Regions from separate parts of the Geobacillus sp. E263 genome, predicted to be linked through region 3. Evidence: predicted binding sites of a transcription regulator. Region 3 holds the regulator's gene; each other region holds the start of a gene.
What was found. The regulator Rex, encoded in region 3, represses fermentation and respiration genes when NADH is low (regulators of the CRP and FNR family bind a similar motif). The targets are predictions, from matches to a motif close to TTGTGAAATATTTCACAA.
Positions count from the first base shown of each region.

Region 1 (8,093 bases), 170 kb from region 3:
TTTTATATACAATGAAAAATCTATATCAGAGTCTATCTTTTGAAACATATGTAAAAAATCGTCCATATGTAAAGAAAACTGTTGCGCACGATCCACTGCCGTATCTAATAAATAGAAGTACTGTTCGTAATGTTGTTTTTGTCTATTATTGCTAATAAACTCGCCACATATTGTTGCCATTTTTTCAATATCATTTAACTTTTTTTCCACCGACGATATCGTTTGCTCTTTTGTTTGTTCAATGGCTTGAAGCCATATTTGTGAGTCAGGGAAACGAAAACACTGCTCCTTGATCATCAGTTTTGTCTCTTCTTCAATAAACGCACCTGCCCAAATCCAATACTCGACTTTTTGTTCCACTAGTACAGGTGCGACAATTGCCTTTACTCCCCAATACCCTGTCTGAACAACCATCGGACGTTGCCATTCGGTATAGTCATTCGGAAAACATGAAGGAGGAAACGGCTTATCTGGAGAAAAAAGTACAAGCTCCGCTAATTCCGTTATATTTGAGACTTTTGTAACAGGTTGATGCTGTAAATCAAGCATAATAATGCTTAACTCCGTGAGTGCTGCATATGCATCTTGAACATGCTGCAAAAAATCTTTAATATTCAATTCCTCCTCAACTCACTTACTTGTAATATTGTCATCCTTATCTATTATTTACGTATAAGTAAAGCGAAGTCAAGTTTAGGAAAATAAGGATAGATAATTCAACTATATAGTCCTATTTTCATATGTTCAATATCATAAGTCGATCTCTTAATAATCTTTTAGTCTTGAAATGCCGATGGATCAAAACCATCAGTTAACAGGCAAACAACCTCTACCATTTTCCATCTATTGTTTACGATTCTATTAATTCAATCTTTCATAACATATAAAAGGCCCGGCACGTTCGTATCATGCCAGGCTTCTGTATTCGTTACTCATGGCTCCATTGTTTTTCGGTCTGCCACCTCTTTATCAATGTTCCAATTTGATATTTGATGCTCTATTTTCTTTTTTATGATCCCGCATGTATACAAGGAATAACGAACTTGCAAACCATGTAATCAAACCAGAGATAAAACTTCCCCACCAATTTTGTGTAAGTTGTAGAGAAAATAAAACCGTTAACACACAAATGAAACCACCAATCATCCCATAAACAGATCCTTGTGCAGTTTTCGCTGCATCTTTAGAACCTTTCTTCATGCCAACCATCATCACAGCAATAACCATAACGGCTGGAAATGCGGCAAAAATTCCCCCGATAACTTTCCATGGTAATAGTTTTGCCGTTACATAACTTAACACAACAGCTGATCCTCCGAATAAAAAACGGAAAAATAAATCACGTCTATCCATACAATCACCTTTAATTAAAAATATCCTGAAATGACAGCAAAAATGATGGAAATGAGAAACCATCCAGCTATTGATTGTGTAAGTCCACGTTTCCAACCTTGCTTAGTACAAAAGTAAACGACCCCTATTGCACACATAATATTGATGAACATCCCAACAACGGCTCCTTGGGATAGAACAATCGACTTTTCCACTAATTCACTGCCCTTTGCATCGAGCCGAAGTGTCAGTAATGCTGCTAAAAATACAGCGGGAAAGGCAGCAAAAATTCCTCCTATTTTCGGCCCTAATTTTCTCGAGATAATGGTAGAAGCGACGACCGCGCCTCCCCCTAATAAAAATCGAATAACTATTCCACTAATTGATAATGACTCCAAGATAGATTCATCCTTTCTTTGGTGACCAATCTAGTGAGGTAAATATTATTTTTATATATTTATTTGTGATTATTTTCACGTATATATTGTAAACGATAATAAAACAAACGCTTGTGAACTTTTATTTAATTTTTTTCTTGTAACGCTTACACTTCTAAATTGTGACAAATATTTGAATAAAACTTATTTTTTTCTTACTCCCAACCATGGCGGCAAATATTTTTATAGTAAATCGATTTAATCATCATATGAACAACGTAAATGCAAACATTCAAAAACAGCATGGCTAGCTGGAACATCAATGAACATTCTGAACTGAAAAAATCTACAAGAGAAAGAGGGAATGCCTCCTTTTGGCTATCTTATCTCCGAATATTCAATATCCTAATTTTGGAAATACAAACGCTTAACCTACAACTTGTCTAATCAAACTTATTATTCTGCTCATATATTAATATCGAATCTTAATTAAATTAAAAGAGGGGAAACATATGTCAAAAGATTGAGGAGAAAAATGTAAAGATCACCATAAGCCAAAGATAAGATGTGGTTGTATTAATGGGCAAGCGGTGACAGTGAATGGACCTGCAACACCAGGACCTCCAGGAGCCGGTGCTATTATTCCGTATGCATCTGGAACAACTCCTGTTGCACTGTCTACAACTGATGTTGCAGGTGTAATAGTTAGTACTGGAGCTATCCTTGGATTCGGAAGTTCTGCGCCAACTGTTGACCTTAGTGCAGGAACACTAAATCTAGGCACCGCCGCCATAAACATTCCTGACTTCGCATTTGTGGTTCCTCGTGCCGGAACAGTCACGAGAACATCCGCCGGAAGCCCACTGCTTTAGCTGTGGAAGGAAGGCGGGGTTTATATTTTCAGTATATATTGAATTTTTCGTTCAATATAAGTACACTGGATTTAGAAAGGTAGGTGAATCAAGAATGCTCTGCACTCTCAAGATTAAATTAATGCCAACTCTTGAACAGTTTCATGCGCTGCTGGAAACAATGAAACGGTTTAACCAAGCATGCAACTATATTAGCGAGATTGCTTTTCGCTCCAGAACCTTTTCCAAAACGAAAATCCAGCGGCTTTGCTACTATGACGTCAGGGAAAAATTTGGCCTCTCTGCCCAAATGACCGTTCGTGCCATCGGCAAAGTGTCGGAAAGCTATCGTTTGGATAAAAAAACCTTGCATAACTTTAAAGAAACCGGTGCCATCGTGTATGATGAAAGAATCCTGTCCTTTAAAGGGTTAGAGTATGCTTCCATCCTTACCTTGCAAGGAAGAATGGAAATCCCTATGGTTATTAGCCGCTACCATCAAGGTTTGCTGTGCGGCAACCGTGTTCGGGGTCAAGCCGATTTAGTCCTTCAAAACGGTATTTTTTATTTACTGCTCGTGGTGGACGTTCCCGAAGGCCAGCCCAATTCCGAAAACGGATTTATCGGTGTGGACCTTGGCATCATTAATATCGCCGTCGATAGCACCGGTGAGGTATTTTCCGGCTCGAAGGTCAACGGGCTGCGCCGCCGCCATGCGAAACTTCGCGCCAAACTCCAAAAGAAAGGCACCAAGTCAGCGAAACGCCTGCTTAAAAAGCGTTCCAAGAAGGAAAAACTATTTGCCCGTGATGTGAACCACTGCATTAGTAAGAAGATTGTTGAAAAGGCAAAGGCACTCGGATGCGGCATTGCCCTTGAAGATTTAAAGGGCATCCGCCAACGCACCGAGAAAACGGTTAAAAAGCAACAGCGTCGTCAACACTCTTCTTGGTCTTTTTATCAGTTGAGAAAGTTTATTGAGTATAAAGCGGCGATCGCTGGCGTGCCGGTGGTATTGGTTCATCCAAAAAATACTTCCCGCACCTGTCCGGTTTGCGGACATGTGGCCAAAGAAAACAGACCGTCAAGGGATCAGTTTTGTTGTCGAGCTTGTGGGTACGCTGCCCCTGCCGACAACGTGGCTGCGGAAAACATCCGCAGGGCTGCTGTCAACCAGCCGAACGCGGCAGCCAATTAGGCTAGCTGCAAGTCCACGGCTTTAGCCGTTGGGTAGTTGACTTTTTATGGTCAATAAGTGACACGACATAACTGCAAAAAAGGAAAACGGCACCGTCCCGAACAGTCTACGCTGTTCGGGCCAGCGCCGATAATCGGTGATCCGATTTCAATCGTGCCCTGCATCACCATGTGATGGTCAAGTTAAGCGGCGGGTTGCTGAGTACGTCAGCCAGCTGCTGTTTGATATCGGCCAATGTCTCCGGCGACTTGGCTTCGGCGCGCAGAACAAGGATAGGCTGCGTATTCGACGGACGCACCAATCCCCAACCATCCTTGAACTGAATGCGGGCGCCGTCCACGTCCACGACCTTATGGCTGCTTGCAAACCGCTGTTTGACCGCGGCGATGGCTTCCGCCTTCTTCTCTTCCGGACAAGGCACGCGCGTCTCCGGAGTGGCTTGATATCGCGGCACGTCGGCAAATAGCTGCGACAGCTTGCGGTTATCATTGGAGAGTATGCGCAACAGCCGCCCCGCCGCGTACAAGGCGTCATCATAGCCGTAGAACTCGTCATTGAAGAACAGATGTCCGGACATTTCACCTGCAAACGGAATCTCTGGCCGGCTGCGCAGTGTCGCCTTAATATGTGAATGGCCAGTGCGATGGAAGAACGGTTTGCCGCCAAGCCGTTCGATTTCCTCGACCAACGCCTGCGAACACTTGACCTCAACCGGCGCTTCGGCTCCTGGATAGCTGCGGAGAATCTCACGCCAGAATAAAATCATCAATTGGTCGCCCCAGAGGATGTTTCCTTCCTCGTCGACGACGCCCAATCGGTCACCGTCGCCATCGAATGCCACACCGAGATCCGCCTTTTCCCGTCGCACCACGTCAATTAAATCCTTCAGATTCTCCGGCACTACCGGATCTGGATGGTGATTAGGGAATGTCGGGTCGGATTCGCAATACAAAGGTATGACCTCGCAGCCCCATGCCTCCAAGGCTTTCGGCGCAATCGCCGAAGGGGTCCCGTTGCCGCAATCGACCACTACCTTGAGCTTGCGCGATCCCAGCTGGATCTTGTCTTGCAGCATTTTCAGATAGGCTGGTTCGATGTCAAGCGTCTCCACATATCCTTCCTTCCACGTGTCGATGCGGTTGATCCCTTGTGAGTGGAGAATCCGCTCCATCGTCCGCCGCAGTTCCTGAATGCGCTCGCCATAAATGGTAGTCTTATTCATTGCAATCTTAAAACCGTTTTCGTCGCCTGGATTGTGGCTTGCGGTGATGATCATGCCGCACGGCACATTAGTGTACTCGAGGCTGTAGTAGAACATCGGGGTCGTCACCTGACCGATGTCAATCACCCGACACGACGCCTGGCTAAGCCCCGCAATCAGCGCACGGTGTAATGCAGGTGAAGAGATGCGGTTGTCGTGGCCAACCACCACTTTCTCCTCACCGGCTTGCCGTACCATTTCTGCAAACGCCAATCCTAACAAATAGGCAAAATTCTCGTCGAGCTCCTCTCCTGCGCGTCCGCGAATATCGTACTCTTTAAACACGTGCTTCGGTAGAACGGATCGTTGTTCCATCGAAAGACTCATTGAAAACCACCTCCAATTGCAAGGAATTTGCCATAGCTTCCGTCAATAAATAGGAAAGTGTCGACTCAGCCCCTCGATTCGGATTCGGCCCATCCGAATTTAGGCCGTCACAGCAGCTCCCATCGCTCAGATCGGCGAGGGGAACACCGAGGTCGTTATCGCCATAAAACCAATCGCGGCAGCGGCGAACGACTTCTCGGTACGTGTCGTCTCCCAATACCCGATAGGCCTCGCGGGCGGCCAAGGCCAGTTTCATCACATCAACGGGTTGCTGATCCCAGTCAGCGCGTCCGTTGCGGCTGCACCAACCGCGATTGCCGATAGGACGGATGACGCCTCCCTGGCCGCTCATCTTATCCAGCAGGAAGTCGAGGCTTTCTTTAGCTGCCTGCAGCGTCTCGACGCGGCCGTGATACCGATAGGCCACAAACAACGCCCACGGCAACAGCCCATTGGCGTAGGTGATTTGCGGCTCATACCAACGCCAGTCAGCCGTTCTGTTCATGTGGTAAGCGTCGAGCAAACTCCGCTCGAATACGTCCGCCAGATTGATGAGATCAGCCTCGGTCACACCAGAAGGCAAATCCAAACCGTCTCTCCGCTTAGACAATAGCAGACAGCAAGTCGCAAGAGCCCATGCCTGACCGCGCAAAAACCGCAACCCGCGGCTGGCCGAAAGCGCCCGGCCCAGGATCTCGGCGGCCACACATCTCCGGGCCTCATCATCGAGATTTACGTACGCCACTGCCGCAGCCCAGAGGGATCGGCCTAGGCAGTCGTCTGAGCGTGATTCTGATTCCGGCGTCCGGTCAAAATGAAAGTTATTCTGGAACCAGCCGTCCTCCCTCTGCGCCCAGAGCAAGAAGGCCAAGTATCGATCCAACAGCCGATATAGCCTGTTTTGCTCCTTGGACTCATCGTCTCCAAGTAAATCAAGCCACTCCATGCACACCCAGATGGCACGCGCATTGTCATCGGTTGAGTATCCCTCGCGTCGGCGCGGGATGCGCCCCAAGCTATGCTCAAGCAGCCCCGTGTCGTCAGTCATGCGTTCTAAATGATCGAACTTAACGACTGACAGAGGCAACGGGATTCACCTCTCCTTCCAATCGCTCTTTGGCTTTTTCATCACCGTCCGTTCCACTGCAGAGCTTTGCAAACAGCTGCAGGTGTTGCTCGCCTACACGAGGCCAGTGCGTCGTTTCACCAATCTTCCGAATCCGCTCTTCCCACTGCCGCAAAGCCGCATCATCCGCCAACAGCCGCCGCAACTGCCGCTCCCAGGCTTCAGTGTCGCCGTACGGCAGCAACAGTTCCTCGCATCCGCGCAACAGGTCGCGGGCATGTTCATATGGCGTCGAGAGAACCGGACGGCCCACGCCAACCGCATAGGCCAAGGTGCCGCTGGTAATTTGCTGCATCCCCGGATACGGAGTGACGTAAAGATCACACGCCGTCAAATAGGCGATGAGTTCCTCCTCGCTAAAATAGCGGTCGATCATTCGTACGTTCTCCTCCAGTCCGAGGCGACGGATCATCTCCTGAAGCTCCTCGCGGTACGCTTCCCCTTCGCGTTTTTTCACTTCAGGGTGTGTCTGTCCGGCGATGACATATAGCGTCTCCGGCACTTCGCGAACGACTCCCGGCAAGGCGGAGATCACTGACTCGATGCCCTTGCCGCGATTGAGCAATCCAAAAGTGAACATAACCTTGCGTCCTTCGAAGCCCAAGCGGCGGCGAAGGCGAACCCGTTCCTCACTGAGCGGCTTTGGTGAACCGTGCGGAATGTAGAAGATTTTACTCTCCGGCAAGTTAAACGCTCGTGTCAGGTACGAAATCGCCTGACGATTCATAACCACGATAGCGTCGCTCGCATCGGCAATTTCTTGCTGAATACGGCGATAAGGCGGTTGAGGATCAGCAAAGATGGTATGAAACGTCGTGACAAGCGGCTTTTTCAGGGCTCGGACGAAGTCCAGTATGTATTCACCCGCTTCGCCTCCGAAAATACCGAACTCGTGCTGCAAGACCACTACTGAGACATCGCTAAGATTAACCCGTTCCGCCATTCGCGTGTAAGCCGCTCGGTCCTGTGCTGCCAGCGGCCAAAACTTCGGATTGTTCCGGTACACTGAATCGTCATCGCTTTCGTTATAGAGCACAATCACCAGATCGACATCTCGTCGTTTGCCGGCGGCGCTCACGCTCTCAAGAAGATGCTCGGTGAACGTGGCAATGCCGCAACGACGCGGTGGATATGTGCTGACGTATGCGATCCGCTTCATGCCTGCATCACCTCTTGAGGTTGGTTGATAATGGAATTTTTGAACTCCTCGCCGGCAGGCGCCACGGTCCGATACCCGAAAATGCTGTTGCTGAGACGGCTACCATCGCGCACGACTGAACAATCCCAAAGGATGGAGTTCGAACAATGCACGCGAGCACCGATGTAGCAGTTATCACCAATCACCGCGTATGGACCAATCACCGCTTGGTCGCCTACTTTCACATTATTTCCAATTAATACTGGTGGCACCAAGAGGACGCCGGAACCTAATTCGACGCCTTCCCCTGTCCAAACACCTGGCTGAACCTGACGCCCTTGCATGGAAAGAGGAAAACGTCGGTCGAGCGCATCCCAATGGACTTGGCGATAACGTGCCGGAGTTCCCATGTCGCGCCAGTAGCCACTGCTTACCATACCGTAGACGCCAGCGTTTTCCTGAATCAAGCGCGGGAACGTTTCG
Region 1 covers NZ_CP041632.1:3,040,205-3,048,297, forward strand. The annotation lists gene FNL97_RS15625 (response regulator transcription factor) at 1-618, opposite strand, end outside; gene FNL97_RS15630 (DUF3147 family protein) at 970-1,353, opposite strand; gene FNL97_RS15635 (DUF3147 family protein) at 1,368-1,730, opposite strand; gene FNL97_RS15645 (RNA-guided endonuclease InsQ/TnpB family protein) at 2,676-3,758, shown strand; gene FNL97_RS15650 (phosphomannomutase/phosphoglucomutase) at 3,922-5,346, opposite strand; gene FNL97_RS15655 (glycoside hydrolase family protein) at 5,297-6,433, opposite strand; gene FNL97_RS15660 (glycosyltransferase family 4 protein) at 6,414-7,631, opposite strand; gene FNL97_RS15665 (nucleotidyltransferase family protein) at 7,628-8,093, opposite strand, start outside.
Region 1: FNL97_RS15635 (DUF3147 family protein) is a predicted target of Rex. The motif match lies at 1,794-1,811, and genes of this name have one in related genera.

Region 2 (8,093 bases), 310 kb from region 3:
GATGCGACAACACGTCCGGGTTTTTTTCTTATAACGATGCTTTGAAACGGTCAAACTGCTCAGCAATTTTACCTTCCGGCGCCTTTGTTAACAAGCTGACGATCACAATCGCCGCCAAACTCGCAGCGAAGCCTGGAATCATTTCATAAAGCAAGCTTTTTAAATACGCTGATTGCGTCCAGAGAATAACGGTCATTGCTCCTGCAACCATGCCGGCAAGCGCACCCCATTTCGTCATGCGCCGCCAGAACAGACTTAATAAAATGACGGGACCGAACGAAGCGCCAAAACCTGCCCACGCATAGCCGACCAAGTTTAAAATCGTATCGTTTTTCGTATACGCCAACGCCGACGCTACTAACGCTACAATGAGCACGGAAAGCCGGCCGATGAAAACTAATTCTTTATCCGAAGCCGAACGGCGGAATAATACTTTATATAAATCTTCCGTTAAGGAACTTGACGTCACCAGAAGCTGCGAAGAAATCGTGCTCATAATCGCCGCTAAAATCGCCGAAAGCAAAAATCCAGTAATGAGCGGATGAAATAAAATTTCTCCGAGCTTGACAAAGACGGTCTCCGGATCGCCAAGCTTCGGACCGTGCTCAGAAAAATAGGCGATTCCAAATAACCCTGTCAACATCGCGCCGACAACGGAGAAAATCATCCACCCCATTCCAATGCGGCGGGCATTTTTCATTTCCTTGACCGATGAAATCGCCATAAAACGGACAATAATGTGCGGTTGTCCGAAATAACCGAGACCCCACGCAAACAGCGAAATAATACCGAGGAAGCTAGTTCCTTTCCATAAATCGAGCAAATTAGGATCAATGTTTTTAATGGTAGTAAACGTATCGCCGACACCGCCCGTATGGAAAAGCGTTACGGCCGGGACAAGAATAAGAGCAATAAACATAATCGTTCCTTGCACAAAATCGGTCCAACTAACAGCCAAAAATCCTCCAAACAATGTATACGCAACAACGACACCAGCAACAATCCATAGCCCTGTATGATAACTTGTACCAAATGAGTTTTGAAACAGCACCGCTCCAGACACAAGACCAGAAGATACATAAAAGGTAAAGAAAATCATAATAACAAGACCGGAAATTAACCGAAGCAGCTTCGATGTATCGCCGAATCTATTTTCCAAAAATTCCGGAATCGTAATCGAATCATTTGCTACTTCCGTATATACACGCAAACGAGGCGCAACATATAACCAGTTCGCATATGCTCCGAGCGTAAGCCCAATAACAATCCATGATGCACTTAATCCTTGCGCATACATTGCTCCTGGAAGCCCCATCAACAGCCAACCGCTCATATCGGAAGCCCCCGCACTGAGCGCTGTGACCGCAGGGCCTAACGTCCTTCCCCCAAGCATATAATCGGAAAGGTTGGACGTACGTTTATAAGCCCAATACCCAATAAGAAGCATCCCAATCATATACACTGCGACAGAAATCAATACCAAGGCATTCTCCCCTTTCCTTTGTTGCCTTCTCTATCATCATAACGAAAGAATATTATTTTTACAATAATAATTATAATTTTCCAATTGTTTAGAACATAAATATATTATAAGGTTTTCCAAAAAACAAAACGAATATTCAATTAATTTATAATATAAAAATAAACCACCCCACTTCTGCTACATTATTTTATAAAAATGAATATTCATTTGTTTCAAGACGGCTGGGATCCGCTCTTTGCCGCATTGCAAAGCAAAGAAATCGATATGGCGATCTCCGGCATCACGATCAATGATAAGCGGAAACAAACATACGATTTCTCCATTCCTTATTTTGAATCCACCTATATGATTATGGTGAAAGAAAATAGTCCAATCAAAAATGCGCTTGACTTAAAAGGAAAAACGATCGGCGTCCAAAACGGCACCACGGGACAAGCAGCAGTAGAAAAATTGCTTGGAAAAGAAAATAAAAACATTAAAAAATTCGAAAATACGGTTGTGGCGATTATGGACTTATTAAACGGCGGCGTCGAGGCGGTCGTTACGGACAACGCGGTGGCAAGCGAGTATGTGAAAAACAATCCGGATAAAAAAATCAAAACCATCGCCGATCCAGAACATTTCGAGTCTGAGTTTTACGGGCTGATGTTCCCAAAAGGAAGCGACTTGAAGCCAAAAGTGGACGAAGCGACAAGGTTTTTTACGGACCACAACAGCAAAAAGCTGGTCTTCGCCATGCTGTTTCCATCCGCAAACAAAAAAGAATCCTTCCCTCGCATTTAGGGAAGGCTAAACAGAACGACCCAGCTGCTTTGCCAGCCGTTCGCGAATGCGCGGATTTAACGTTTGCCACATCCATTTTTCAAATAGCTCCTTTTTTTCTTGAAATGGTAAATAGTAGCGCTCGCCTGCTTGTTGGCGCGCTCTCTCGGTTACATCATATAACGAAAGCGCTGCCGCCACTGATATATTAAAACTTTGGACAAACCCATACATTGGAATCATAAACGTCGCATCAGCGGCACGAATCGCCTCTTGCGACACACCGCTATGCTCGTTGCCAAATAGAAGCGCCGTCGGCCGCGACACATCGATGTCGCCAAGGCGAAGCGTTCCCTCGCCGAGATAGCTGGCATACACTTGATACCCTTTTGCTTGCAGCTCTTTAATCGTCGTTACAATATCCGGTTTTTGCTGCAGCGTCAGCCATTTATCGGCATGTCGCGTCACAAGCGGGTTCGGCTGAAACGGCGCTTTTCCAGTGACGACATACACATCCTGCACGCCAAACGCTTCCGCTGTCCGCAACACCGCCGCTTGGTTATGCGGATCGTCGACTGCTTCAGTCAATACCGTAATATAACGCGTCCGCTTTTGAAGTACATCATACATCCGCTTTAACCGTTCCGGTAAAATCATTTCCCAAATAAGACGCGTTTCTTCCGTCAACACCCCTTCTTTTTGCAGCTGTTCAATGAACGCTTTTGCTTCTTGCTCGTTCATTGCCATCACCTTCGTTTCCTCTTATATTTGCTTAGAACGAATCTCATTGTACAAAATTTTGACAATGCGAGCAAACACAACAAGCCGAAAAACTTCTTAATAAATCCATACATTCCCATTTTTTTATTGCCTATCATGAACCATAATACATATTACAAAGCAAATGATATATTTATTAGAATATTATTAATTTTATTTAAATAACAAAGATACCACTTATTTCATATATAAATACATTTACAAATATTTATCCAGCATGTACTATATTAAATGTAAACGCTTTAAAAATTTTTTAAAATAATTTATTTTTTTATTTGCTTTTTACAAAATTGTCCCGATCGATAGGAGGAAACGATTATGCAAACTCCAAAAAATGAACAAAAATTACATCGTGGATTAGAGGAAAGACATATTTCTCTTATGTCTCTTGGAGCCGCGATTGGGGTCGGTCTATTTCTTGGCTCTGCATCTACCATCAAACTCGCGGGACCAGCCATTTTGCTTGCTTATGCGATAAGCGGCGCGGTCATGTTCTTGATTATGCGCGCTCTCGGAGAGATGGCTGTGGAAAATCCCGTCGCCGGTTCATTTAGCCGATATGCACACGACTATTTAGGTCCGCTTGCTGGTTATTTAACCGGGTGGAACTATTGGTTTTTATGGGTAGTTACTTGCATCGCGGAAATCACCGCTGCCGGCATTTATATGCAATTTTGGTTCCCTGATACGCCAAGATGGATATGGGCGCTAGCCGCTTTAATAATGATGACATTAATCAATTTCCTCGCTGTCAAGGCGTACGGGGAATTAGAATTTTGGTTTGCGCTTATTAAAATTGTCACCATTGTATTTATGATCATCGTTGGCTTGGGTATGATTCTGTTCGGAATCGGCAATGGCGGAGTCGCCACAGGCATCAGCAACCTTTGGGAACATGGCGGATTTCTCCCGAACGGCTTTACCGGTGTGTTAATGTCTTTGCAAATGGTGATGTTCGCCTACTTAGGAATTGAAATGCTCGGCGTTACGGCCGGCGAAGTGAAAAATCCGGAAAAATCGCTGACCAAAGCGGTCAATAGCGTATTTTGGCGCATTTTAATTTTCTACGTGGGCGCATTATTTGTCATCATGTCCATTTACCCTTGGAACGAAATCGGCGAAAAAGGAAGCCCGTTTGTCTTAACATTTGAAAAAATCGGCATTCACGCCGCTGCGGGAATCATCAACTTTGTCGTTTTAACGGCTGCGTTGTCTTCCTGCAACAGTGGAATTTTCAGCACAAGCCGCATGCTCTTCAACTTGGCTGAGCAAAAAGAAGCACCGCCTTCCTTCGCTAAACTGACAAAGCGCGGAATTCCAGGCGTCGCCCTCATCGTCACGGCGTTAGCGATGTTAGTCGGTGTGTATTTAAACTACGTTTCCGAAAAAGTATTCCAATGGGTCACAAGTGTCGCGACATTTGGCGCGATTTGGACATGGGCGATTATTTTGCTTTCGCAATTGCACTTCCGTAAACGCTTAAGCCCAGAAAAGCAAAAACAATTAAAGTATAAAATGCCGCTTTATCCTTATAGCTCTTATATCGCTCTCGCCTTTTTAGTCGGAGTTGTCGGTTTAATGGCATATTTCCCTGACACACGAATCGCACTTATCATTGGACCAGCCTGGCTCATCTTGCTCGTTGTCGTCTATTATGCAAAAGGCATGCATAAGCGCCATGCCTACCCTTCTGATAAAAAACAAGTTAGCTAAACAACCGTCTCCATCCCTTTTATAGGGATGGAGATGTTTATTTTTTTACATCCTTCTCCATGTTCATTGATGATCCTTTCTCCCTTCCCCCTGTTACATACCAACACCATCATTCATTTAATATTGTTCAATATTTCACAAACTATTCAATAATAGATAGTTCTAGGCGCCAATAAATATAGTATTGTATAGTTGAAATCTGTTATATATATATTTTTTCAGCCTGTTATAGTTACAGGCGATTGGGAGGGGATCTGTTATGAAACAAGCTACTGCTGTATTAGACCCGTGGCGAAATTTTAAAGGGTCAAAATGGAAAAAGTCCATTGACGTCCGTGACTTTATTTTAAACAACGTCACCGTTTACTATGGGGATGAGTCATTTCTAGAAGGGCCTACAGAAGCGACGAAGAAACTATGGGAACAAGTGATGGAATTGTCGAAACAAGAACGCGAAAAAGGCGGCGTTCTCGATATGGATACATCCATTGTTTCCACCATCACTTCCCACAGACCGGGTTATTTAAACAAAGACTTGGAAAAAATTGTTGGTTTTCAAACAGATAAACCGTTTAAGCGCGCATTAATGCCGTTCGGAGGCATCCGCATGGCGCAACAATCATGCGAAGCATACGGCTACAAAGTAAGCGACGAAGTGAAAAAAATTTTTACCGAATACCGAAAAACCCATAACCAAGGTGTGTTTGACGTTTACACCGAAGAGATGAAATTAGCGCGCAAAGCGGGAATTATCACCGGCCTTCCAGACGCATACGGACGCGGCCGCATTATTGGCGACTATCGCCGCGTGGCGTTATACGGTGTCGATCGTCTGATTGAAGAAAAACAAAAGGATTTGAAAAACACTGGCGCAAGAACGATGACGGAAGACATTATCCGCCTTCGCGAGGAAATTGCTGAACAAATTCGCGCGTTAAACGAATTGAAACAAATGGCATTAAGCTACGGTTACGACATTTCCGAACCAGCGCAAAACGCACACGAAGCATTCCAATGGCTCTATTTCGCTTATCTTGCCGCTATTAAAGAACAAAACGGCGCAGCGATGAGCTTAGGCCGCGTGTCCACCTTCTTAGACATTTATATCGAACGCGACCTACAAGAAGGTACGCTAACAGAAAAAGAAGCGCAAGAACTTGTCGACCATTTTGTGATGAAATTGCGCCTTGTCAAATTCGCCAGAACACCGGAATATAACGAACTATTCAGCGGCGACCCGACATGGGTAACAGAATCGATCGGCGGAATGGCGATCGATGGTCGTCCGTTAGTCACGAAAAACTCGTTCCGCTTCCTTCATACGTTGGATAACTTAGGACCTGCGCCAGAGCCAAACTTAACGGTACTTTGGTCGAAACAATTGCCGGAAGCGTTCAAAGAATATTGCGCGAAAATGTCGATAAAAACAAGCTCGATTCAATATGAAAACGACGACTTAATGCGCGTGGAATTCGGCGATGACTACGGAATTGCTTGCTGCGTATCGCCAATGAGAATTGGCAAGCAAATGCAATTTTTCGGAGCGCGCGCCAACCTTGCGAAAGCATTGTTATATGCGATTAATGGCGGCGTTGATGAAAAATTAAAAATACAAGTTGGTCCTGAGTTTGCGCCAATTACATCCGAATATTTAGATTACGATGAAGTCATGCGTAAGTTTGATCATGTACTTGAATGGCTTGCGGAACTTTATATTAATACACTCAATGTCATTCATTACATGCACGATAAATATTGTTATGAACGCATTGAAATGGCGCTTCATGATTCGCATATTTTACGCACGATGGCAACTGGTATCGCCGGACTATCGGTTGTCGCTGATTCGTTAAGTGCGATCAAATACGCAAAAGTCAAACCGATTCGAGATGAAAACGGCATTGCCGTTGATTTTGACATCGAAGGAGATTTCCCGAAATACGGAAATAACGATGATCGCGTCGACCAAATTGCGGTTGATTTAGTCGAACGTTTTATGACGAAATTGAAAAAACATAAAACGTATCGCGATTCGAAACATACGTTATCGATTTTAACGATTACATCGAACGTCGTATACGGGAAAAAGACAGGAAATACGCCAGATGGCCGTCGCGCTGGCGAACCGTTTGCCCCGGGAGCGAACCCGCTGCACGGCCGTGACACGAAGGGAGCGCTCGCTTCGTTAAGCTCTGTCGCGAAATTGCCATTTGAACATGCATTAGATGGCATTTCTAATACGTTCTCAATCGTGCCGAAAGCTTTAGGAAAAGAAGAACATGCCCGTGTTCGCAACCTTGTCGCCATTTTAGATGGTTACATGGAAAAAGGCGGACACCATCTCAACATTAACGTGTTGAATCGTGAAACGTTATTAGATGCAATGGAACATCCAGAAAAATATCCGCAATTAACGATTCGCGTCTCTGGATATGCCGTCAACTTCATTAAACTAACTCGTGAACAACAAATTGACGTCATTAACCGCACATTCCACGAAACGATGTAACGATCTCCCCCTCCTTCTTGAGGGGGGATATTTCTCTTAGGAAGGAGACCATCCGATGAAAGGGTTTATTCATTCGATTGAGACATGCGGCACTGTCGACGGCCCAGGCCTTCGCTATGTCATCTTCACACAAGGATGCTTGCTGCGCTGTCAATATTGTCATAACGCCGACACATGGGAAATCGGAAAAGGAAAAGAAATGACCGTAGAAGAAATTATCGATGATGTAAAAACGTATTTGCCGTTTATCAACGCTTCCGGCGGCGGAATTACCGTCAGCGGAGGGGAACCTTTGTTGCAAATCGACTTTTTAATCGAGCTATTTAAAGCATGCAAAAAACTCGGCATTCATACAGCGATCGATTCGTCAGGAGGATGCTACACAGCGGAAGCGTCGTTCCAGCAAAAATTAAACGAATTGCTTTCCTATACGGATTTAATTTTGCTTGATTTAAAACATATCGATGAAAAAAAACATCGGAAACTGACAGGAAAAACAAATCAACATATTTTACAATTTGCTCGGTTCTTATCCGAAAAAAACGTTCCTGTTTGGATCCGGCATGTTCTCGTTCCAACCATTACAGACGACCCGAATGATTTGCGCAGTCTCGCCGCTTTTATTCGCACGTTAAATAATGTAGAAAAAATTGAAATTCTCCCATATCATAAATTAGGAGTATACAAATGGAAAGCGCTTGGATTGAAGTATCCTTTGGAAGGAATTGAACCTCCTTCGGAAGAAAGCGTACAAATGGCCCAACAAATCTTAAATGGAACGGAAAATAGCACGCCTCTTACGTAATGTAAGAGTTTTTTTCTGATTTCACATATATATAGATAATC
Region 2 covers NZ_CP041632.1:41,319-49,411, reverse strand. The annotation lists gene putP (sodium/proline symporter PutP) at 29-1,483, opposite strand; partial or broken gene FNL97_RS00230 (transporter substrate-binding domain-containing protein) at 1,703-2,266, shown strand; gene FNL97_RS00225 (TrmH family RNA methyltransferase) at 2,273-2,986, opposite strand; gene FNL97_RS00220 (amino acid permease) at 3,344-4,738, shown strand; gene pflB (formate C-acetyltransferase) at 4,998-7,247, shown strand; gene pflA (pyruvate formate-lyase-activating protein) at 7,303-8,052, shown strand.
Region 2: pflB (formate C-acetyltransferase) is a predicted target of Rex. The motif match lies at 4,862-4,879, and genes of this name have one in related genera.

Region 3 (8,093 bases):
ACATGTCCTTTGGCCAGCAGTGCAACAAGGCTTAATATCGCTACGTTTCTTTTCCCCACAATCACTTTCTCGATATTTTCTACAACTTGTTCTATCGAAGGCTGTAACATTTCTTTTACCGTCATGAATGAAGCTCCTTTACTTTTAGGATGGCAGTCATATTGTTATGATGATAAAACTTTTGGCTGTGGACATTTCATTTCCTCAATTATTTAATATTATAATAACTAATATACATAATTTTTGAAATAATTTTTATTAAGGATCCCTCCTTTACGCGCTCGGATTAATCGGCGGCGTCGGCGGCTCGATTACAATGGCATCATACGGCTATTGGATTCAAGAAAACGGCTGGAAAGGACCCTCCTACATTTCGCCGATGCGCTATGATTCCGCTATCGCTTACATTGTAACAGCGATTTTTACGTTGTCGCTACTTGTGCTTGGTGCCGCCTTGTTATACGGAACAGACACAAGCATCAGCGGCGAGCAAGGGCTTGTCTCCTTCGCCTCCATTATGGGCAATGAGCTGCATCCGGCAGCGCGCTGGCTGTTTTTGCTTGGATTTTGGTCTGCCTCCTTTACGTCGGTAATCGGCGTATGGAACGGAGTGTCATATTTGTTCGCCGATTTTATCCGCAATGTACGAAAATTGAACATTGATAAAGAAAAACTCAATCAAACAAAAGCATTCCGCTTTTACGTCTTTTGGCTCACATTTCCACCGATGCTTTTGCATTTTATCGGCAAACCGGTTGGATTAATTATCGTCTACGGTGCGTTAGGAGCATTATTTATGCCATTTTTGGCGATTACACTACTGTGGCTTTTAAATTCGAAAAAAGAGCTACCGGAAGGAAGACGCAACCATTGGCTGTCCAACTTATTGTTGATTCTTTGCCTCGTCTTGTTTGCCGTATTGGCGGTGAACGAACTGCGCAACCTTTTTGCCTGAATAAAAAAACATCCTGGAGCTGCCAGGATGTTTTTTTCTATCGTCCACATAATGATTTTTTATTGTCTTTCGTGTAACGCAAAACAAAGGAAAAGATATAGAAAGGCGGGGCAACTGACATATGTATTTCCCTCTCGCCTGCCTTCAAACAGTCAACCAAGACAAAAACAGTGAAAAGAACCTTTTTTACTGTTATAATAACTATAACCCAAATAGATAACAGGAAAGGGACCATTTGTTGTAAGAATTAGATATAAACAAAAATGGTATTTAAGTCCGGAAAAAACATTGTAGTTGGTGGCACCATCTATGTCATAATGAACTTTGTTTTAGGATTGCTTTACGGCAAGGCCGTCGGAATGCCATGGATGGAAACGCTTCTGATTGCCGGGCTCCTCAGTGTATCATCAAGTGCCATCGTGGCTAAAGTGCTTGTCGATTTAAAGAGAACGGCCAATCCTGAAACAGAGCTCATTTTAGGGATGATCCTTTTTGATGATATCTTCCTTGCCTTATTTTTGACGACGATGTCAGGTGTTTTGCTAGCTGGCTCCACCTCCCTTTTTGGAATCAGCCTATCTGTTTTCACATCTGTCGCTTATATGTTGCTATTTTTTATCATCGCTCGAAAAGGTGCCCCTCTACTGAACAAATGGTTAAATATCAAATCCGATGAAATATTTATCATCGTCATCTTTGCTACTCTCTTCTTTGTTGCCGGTTTTTCCGAAACGATTCACGTCGCTGAAGCCATCGGAGCCTTACTGCTCGGGCTTGTCTTTTCGGAGACGGAACACCGTGATCGAATCGCACATTTAGTTGTTCCATTCCGTGACTTCTTTGGAGCGATTTTTTTCTTTAGTTTCGGTTTAAGTATTGAACCGTCAACCTTAATTCATGCGTTTTGGTTATCATTAGGGGCCGTTATCGTCACTCTAATAGCAAATATCGTGGCAGGGACGATCGCTGGGAGAAGGGCTGGATTGTCCTACAAAGCCTCTACAAACATTGGTTTGACGATCACTGCGCGTGGGGAATTTTCCATTATTGTTGCGAATCTGGGGATTACAGCGGGGTTAAACCCTATATTAACTCCTTTTACCGCACTTTACGTTCTCATGCTCGCGATATTGGGGCCGCTCTTTGCCAAAGAAAGTAAAAGTATATATAAACTACTCAATAAAGTATTTAAATGGGATAAGAAGGTAATAAAAGAGAAGCAGAAGGAACAACTGGAAACTGCAGAAAAATAATAGCATCTGCAACGCCTTCTTTACCATTCGCTTACTTCAGATCCATCTCTTATTTGCTTCCCCCCCGAGTGGACGCTCAGTTACCGGACAAGCGGCAACTCAGGGACGTATTCATGCAACCGATCGGTCTAAAAGATGTTTACATTCCAAAAGAAGACCTCTCTATGCAAATACTGTAGACTCCGTTTCTTCTCTTCCCTCTATCCAAAAAGAAAAGGAACACCGGGGTCACTCCCAGTGTTCCTTGTTTTTTATAGGGATTACATCATTCCGCCCATGTCAGGCATGCCTGGGTTGCCGCCTTTGTTTTCTTCTGGTTTGTCAGCAACAACTGCTTCCGTTGTTAAGAACATAGCGGCAACAGAAGCTGCGTTTTGAAGTGCAGAACGAGTTACTTTTGTTGGGTCAACGATACCAGCTTCAATCATGTCTACCCATTCACCAGTAGCAGCGTTGAAGCCGATACCAGGTTTTTCTGTTTTTAAGCGTTCAACAATGACAGAGCCTTCCAAACCAGCGTTTTGTGCGATTTGGCGAACTGGCTCTTCGATTGCGCGAAGAACGATTTTCACACCAGTTGCTTCGTCGCCTTCTGCTTCGATCGCAGCAACTTTATTGTATACGTTCATTAATGCTGTACCACCGCCGGCTACGATACCTTCTTCCACAGCGGCACGAGTAGAGTTAAGCGCGTCTTCAATGCGCAATTTGCGTTCTTTCAATTCTGTTTCTGTAGCCGCACCAACTTTGATTACCGCTACGCCGCCAGCTAATTTTGCTAGACGTTCTTGCAATTTTTCGCGGTCGAATTCCGAAGTAGTTTCTTCTAATTGCGCACGGATTTGGTTGATGCGGGCTTTAATGCGTTCAGAATCGCCAGCGCCTTCTACGATTGTTGTATTTTCTTTTGTTACAACAACTTTTGAAGCGCGGCCAAGTGATGCGATTGTTGTAGATTTTAAGTCACGGCCTAGTTCTTCGGAGATGACTTCACCGCCAGTTAAGATTGCAATGTCTTCAAGCATTGCTTTACGACGATCACCGAAGCCAGGAGCTTTAACTGCTACGGCAGTGAATGTACCGCGAAGTTTGTTCACTACTAATGTCGCAAGTGCTTCGCCTTCGACATCTTCTGCGATGATTAATAATGGTTTGCCTTGTTGAACTACTTGTTCTAAGATAGGCAAGATGTCTTGGATGTTAGAGATTTTCTTGTCTGTGATTAAGATATATGGATTTTCAAGCACTGCTTCCATTTTTTCAGTATCTGTAATCATGTATGGAGATGCATAACCGCGGTCAAATTGCATACCTTCCACAACATCTAATTCTGTTGTGAAGCCTTTTGATTCTTCTAATGTGATAACACCGTCGTTACCAACGCGTTCCATTGCTTCTGCGATTAATTGGCCAACTTCTTCGTCAGCTGCAGAGATAGCCGCAACTTGAGCAATCGATTCTTTTCCTTTGATTGGTTTGGAGATTGCTTTTAATTCTTCTACTGCCACAGCGACCGCTTTTTCAATACCTTTACGGATGCCCATTGGGTTAGCGCCAGCTGTAACGTTTTTCAATCCTTCGCGGATCATTGCTTGCGCTAAAACTGTTGCCGTTGTTGTACCGTCCCCAGCAACATCGTTTGTTTTGCTTGCAACTTCAGCAACAAGCTTCGCACCCATGTTTTCAAATGGATCTTCTAATTCGATTTCTTTCGCGATCGTTACACCGTCATTCGTAATTAATGGAGAACCGAATTTTTTCTCTAATACAACGTTACGGCCTTTTGGACCTAACGTTACTTTTACCGCATCAGCTAATTTGTCCACACCACGTAACATCGCACGACGAGCTTCTTCGCTGAATTTAATTTCTTTTGCCATACCCCGTTACCTCCTTATGAAATAGAATCGTTAAGTATTTTGTTAAGTATTATTTTTGCATATCTATGTTATCAACGCTATATTAACCAATAACAGCTAAAATATCGCTTTCACGTAAAATTAAGTATTCTTTGCCATCATATTTTACTTCTGTACCAGCATATTTCGAGAAGATAATACGATCGCCAACTTCTACTTCTGGAGCTACACGTTCACCGCTGTCAAGCACGCGACCTTTACCAACAGCAACTACTCTGCCTTCTTGTGGTTTTTCTTTCGCAGTGTCTGGCAATACGATGCCGCTTGCAGTTTTTTCTTCTGTTTCAATCACTTCAATGACAACGCGATCACCTAATGGCTTTAACACGGAAAACAACCTCCTTGATAATAATTTTCTCCGTTCTTATTAGCACTCGTCTTAACTGAGTGCTAACACACTTATAATATTAATGAACTTCTCTTTTTTTTGCAAGTGGGAAACACCAAAAAATAATATGTTTTTTCTCGTTTCCTGCCCTTTTTAATTATTTCACATTTCCACAAATCTAAACAACAACAATCCATTCTTTTTTTGTCATTTTTTATAGAAGATATGCTACAATACGGGAAGTATCACTATATTATTTTATCGGCAAAGGGGTAAGTTTCATTGAAACGACGCTACTGGTATGTCATTATTACGTATGTCATCATGCAGCTATCAGGTATTGCAGGGGTCCCATTGTTGCATTTTCTCGGTGTTGGAAAACACGCAAAAAATGACTTTGTGGCAACAGAGATCGCCTCTGGCTATTGGGCGGTTATCAGCTTTTCTATTGCCTTCTTCATCATTCTCTTTTTCTTGCGTGAAGATATAAAACAGCGGCACACCCGTTATAGCGTTCCGTTATCTGCAGCATGGATGTGGGCCATTGGCGGCGTCTTTTTAGCCTTGTTTGCCCAAAGCATTGCCGCCAATATTGAATGGCGCTTGCTCGGCATCGAGCCCGGTTCAGAAAATACAAAACGAATTGTCGAGATGATTCGAGTCACCCCATTATTGATGGTCGTTACTTCTATCATCGGACCGATTTTAGAAGAAATTATTTTTCGCAAAATTATTTTCGGAACACTATATCAAAAATATAATTTCTTCATTTCCGCACTAGTTAGTTCTCTTTTATTTGCGGTTGTCCATATGGAGTTCGAACACCTGCTGCTGTATGCGACAATGGGATTTACCTTCGCGTTTCTTTACGCGAAAACAAAGCGTATTTTCGTTCCGATTTTTGCCCACGTCACTATGAATACGTTCGTCGTATTAATACAAACGATATTTGCGGATGAGATAGAAAAAATGATGCGGCAAACAGAACAGATACAACTCATTATTGGAGGCTTTTAGTACGATGAAAAGGTCACCATTACAATTCGCTTTTTTCTATTTCCTTATGGGCATCTTATTCACTTACTTGTCGATTCAAAGTGCGGATGAAACCATTTGGAATTTTTTCACGATCGTTCTTGCGATAATAGCTACGCTTGATTTTGGAACTGCGATACGTCTGTTAGTACTTTACTTTAAAAAATGAACCTCCCGCCGCATTCACGGGAGGTTTTCTTGTTCCGTCTGCGCCAATAGCGCTTTGCGATAAGCTATTTTCGAAATCCAAATGCTCACTTCGTATAAAATCGAAAGCGGAATCATGACAATGACTTGTGACAGCACATCTGGCGGCGTAATGACCGCCGCTAAAATCAATAATGCTAAATAAGCATATTTGCGCACCTTTATTAATAGCATCGGTGTAATCAAGCCAAGCCTTGTTAAAAACATTACAACTACCGGCAGCTGAAATACAATTCCAAATGGCAAGATCAGATGAAGCAAAAATTCAAAGTATTCATTAATCCCTATCACCTGATGAATGCCGAGACGGGACGCTAAATTTTGCATAAAACGAACGACGAAAGGAAATAAGATGAAATACGCAAAACTAATGCCAGCTAAAAAGAGAAAGATCGAAATCGGAATGTAGCTTAACGTGACTCTTCGTTCCTTTTCATACAGCCCAGGACTGACAAACGCCCAAATTTGATAAAGCAGAACTGGCGCGGTAAGAACAAACGCAAGAACAAACGCAAATTGAAAATAAATTTTTATTGGATCTGTTAAACGAAAGGCGTTCATCGTTAATTCTTTCGCTTCGTCCGTTCGCTGCAAATATAAAATGACGGGCTCCACGAAAAAGAAACTAGCAATAAGGGCAATGACAAAAAACACAAGAACAATAATAAGTCGCTTTCGTAATTCTCCCAGGTGTTCATACACCGACATTTCTTTATCGTCCATACTTCAATCATCCTAACAAATCATAATTGGTCTGGTTTTTTTTCATCCTCGTCTGTTAATCCTTTAGTGGCATCCTTAAATTCCCGCAGCGATTGACCGAGCGATTTGCCCAGCTCCGGAAGTTTTTTCGTCCCAAACAATAATAAAATAACAAGCACAATTAACAAATATTTCACTTTTTATTCTCTCCTTTATCGGCCGGATAATTTTTTAAGAAATAAACTAATGATTGTAATTCAACCGCCAAATCAATATGATGGACACGAATATGTTTCGGTACGTTCAATCGAGCAGGTGTAAAGTTTAAAATTCCTTTAATCCCTTTTTGAACGAGACGGTCCGTAATCCATTGAGCGGCAGGAGCCGGTACGGTCAAAATCGCAACAGGAATTCCTTCGTGAAGGCGATTTTCCAATTCATCCAAATGATATACTGGCACACCGCCAACTTCTTTTCCTACTTTCTTTTGATCGACATCAAATGCCATCACAATTTTTGTATTATTATTTTTTGTAAAATTATAATTTAAAAACGCTGTCCCTAAGTTCCCGACTCCAAATAACGCCACTTCGGTAATTTCATCTTGATCAAGCGTCTTGCGAAAAAAAGATAATAAATAATTGACATTATATCCGTATCCTTTTTTGCCAAGCGCACCGAAATAGGAAAAATCACGACGAATGGTCGCGGGATCAACTTTTACTGCCTCACTTAATTCCGCAGAAGAAACTCGTTGTTTTCCTGAAGCATGTAAATTTTTCAAAAAGCGGTAATATAGTGGCAAACGTTTTGCAGTTGCTTGCGGAATTTTTGGTTGTTCATTGTTCATTCGCAAATCCCCCAACACTACTGTTTTCTCGTTGATAATGGCCTGATTTCCCACCTGATTTTTCCACTAAATAGGTTGGGCCAATCACCATCCCTTTGTCTAGCGCCTTACACATATCATACACGGTCAGTGCACAAACAGAAGCAGCCGTCAGCGCTTCCATCTCCACACCTGTACTTCCTTTTGTTTTTACCGTTACGGTGATCAGCAATTGGTAAAGCGCTTTTTCTTCCTCGACATGCCATGCAAATTGGATGTCGACACCTTTTAACATAAGAGGGTGGCACATTGGAATTAAATCAGACGTTTTTTTTGCGGCCATAATGCCGGCTACTTGCGCAACAGCAAGCACATCCCCTTTTTCAATCATGCGATTTGTCATTTTCTCGTAAATTTCTTTATTTACGGTCACGCTCGTTTGTGCTACCGCTACTCGAATGGTATCCTCTTTTTCCGTAATATCGACCATTTTTGCACGGCCTTGTTCATTAAAATGCGTAAATGATGACACACATATCTCCCCCATTTATAAACTATACACTATTTTTAGACATCTGTCTTTTATCGTTTTGTTTTATTGCGATAAGAAAACAAATTACGCTACACTATTATTGTTAAACGAGAGGTGAACAACAATGATTATTTTACAAGTCAATCAACTAACAAAATATTTCGGTGCTGACCTTATTTTATCGAATATAAAATTAGAAATACAATCCAAAGATAGGATTGCGCTCGTCGGAAGAAACGGAGCAGGAAAATCGACACTGTTAAAAATTATTGCTGGTGAGATGTCTTACGATAGTGGAGAAATCATCAAACCAAAAGAAGTATCGATCGGATA
Region 3 covers NZ_CP041632.1:3,213,780-3,221,872, forward strand. The annotation lists gene FNL97_RS16350 (AAA family ATPase) at 1-125, opposite strand, end outside; partial or broken gene FNL97_RS16355 (Nramp family divalent metal transporter) at 278-955, shown strand; gene FNL97_RS16360 (cation:proton antiporter) at 1,219-2,208, shown strand; gene groL (chaperonin GroEL) at 2,469-4,088, opposite strand; gene groES (co-chaperone GroES) at 4,171-4,455, opposite strand; gene FNL97_RS16375 (CPBP family intramembrane glutamic endopeptidase) at 4,738-5,472, shown strand; gene FNL97_RS16380 (YdiK family protein) at 5,519-5,659, shown strand; gene tatC (twin-arginine translocase subunit TatC) at 5,674-6,420, opposite strand; gene FNL97_RS16390 (twin-arginine translocase TatA/TatE family subunit) at 6,441-6,596, opposite strand; gene FNL97_RS16395 (redox-sensing transcriptional repressor Rex) at 6,593-7,249, opposite strand; gene moaC (cyclic pyranopterin monophosphate synthase MoaC) at 7,239-7,760, opposite strand; gene FNL97_RS16405 (ABC-F family ATP-binding cassette domain-containing protein) at 7,885-8,093, shown strand, end outside.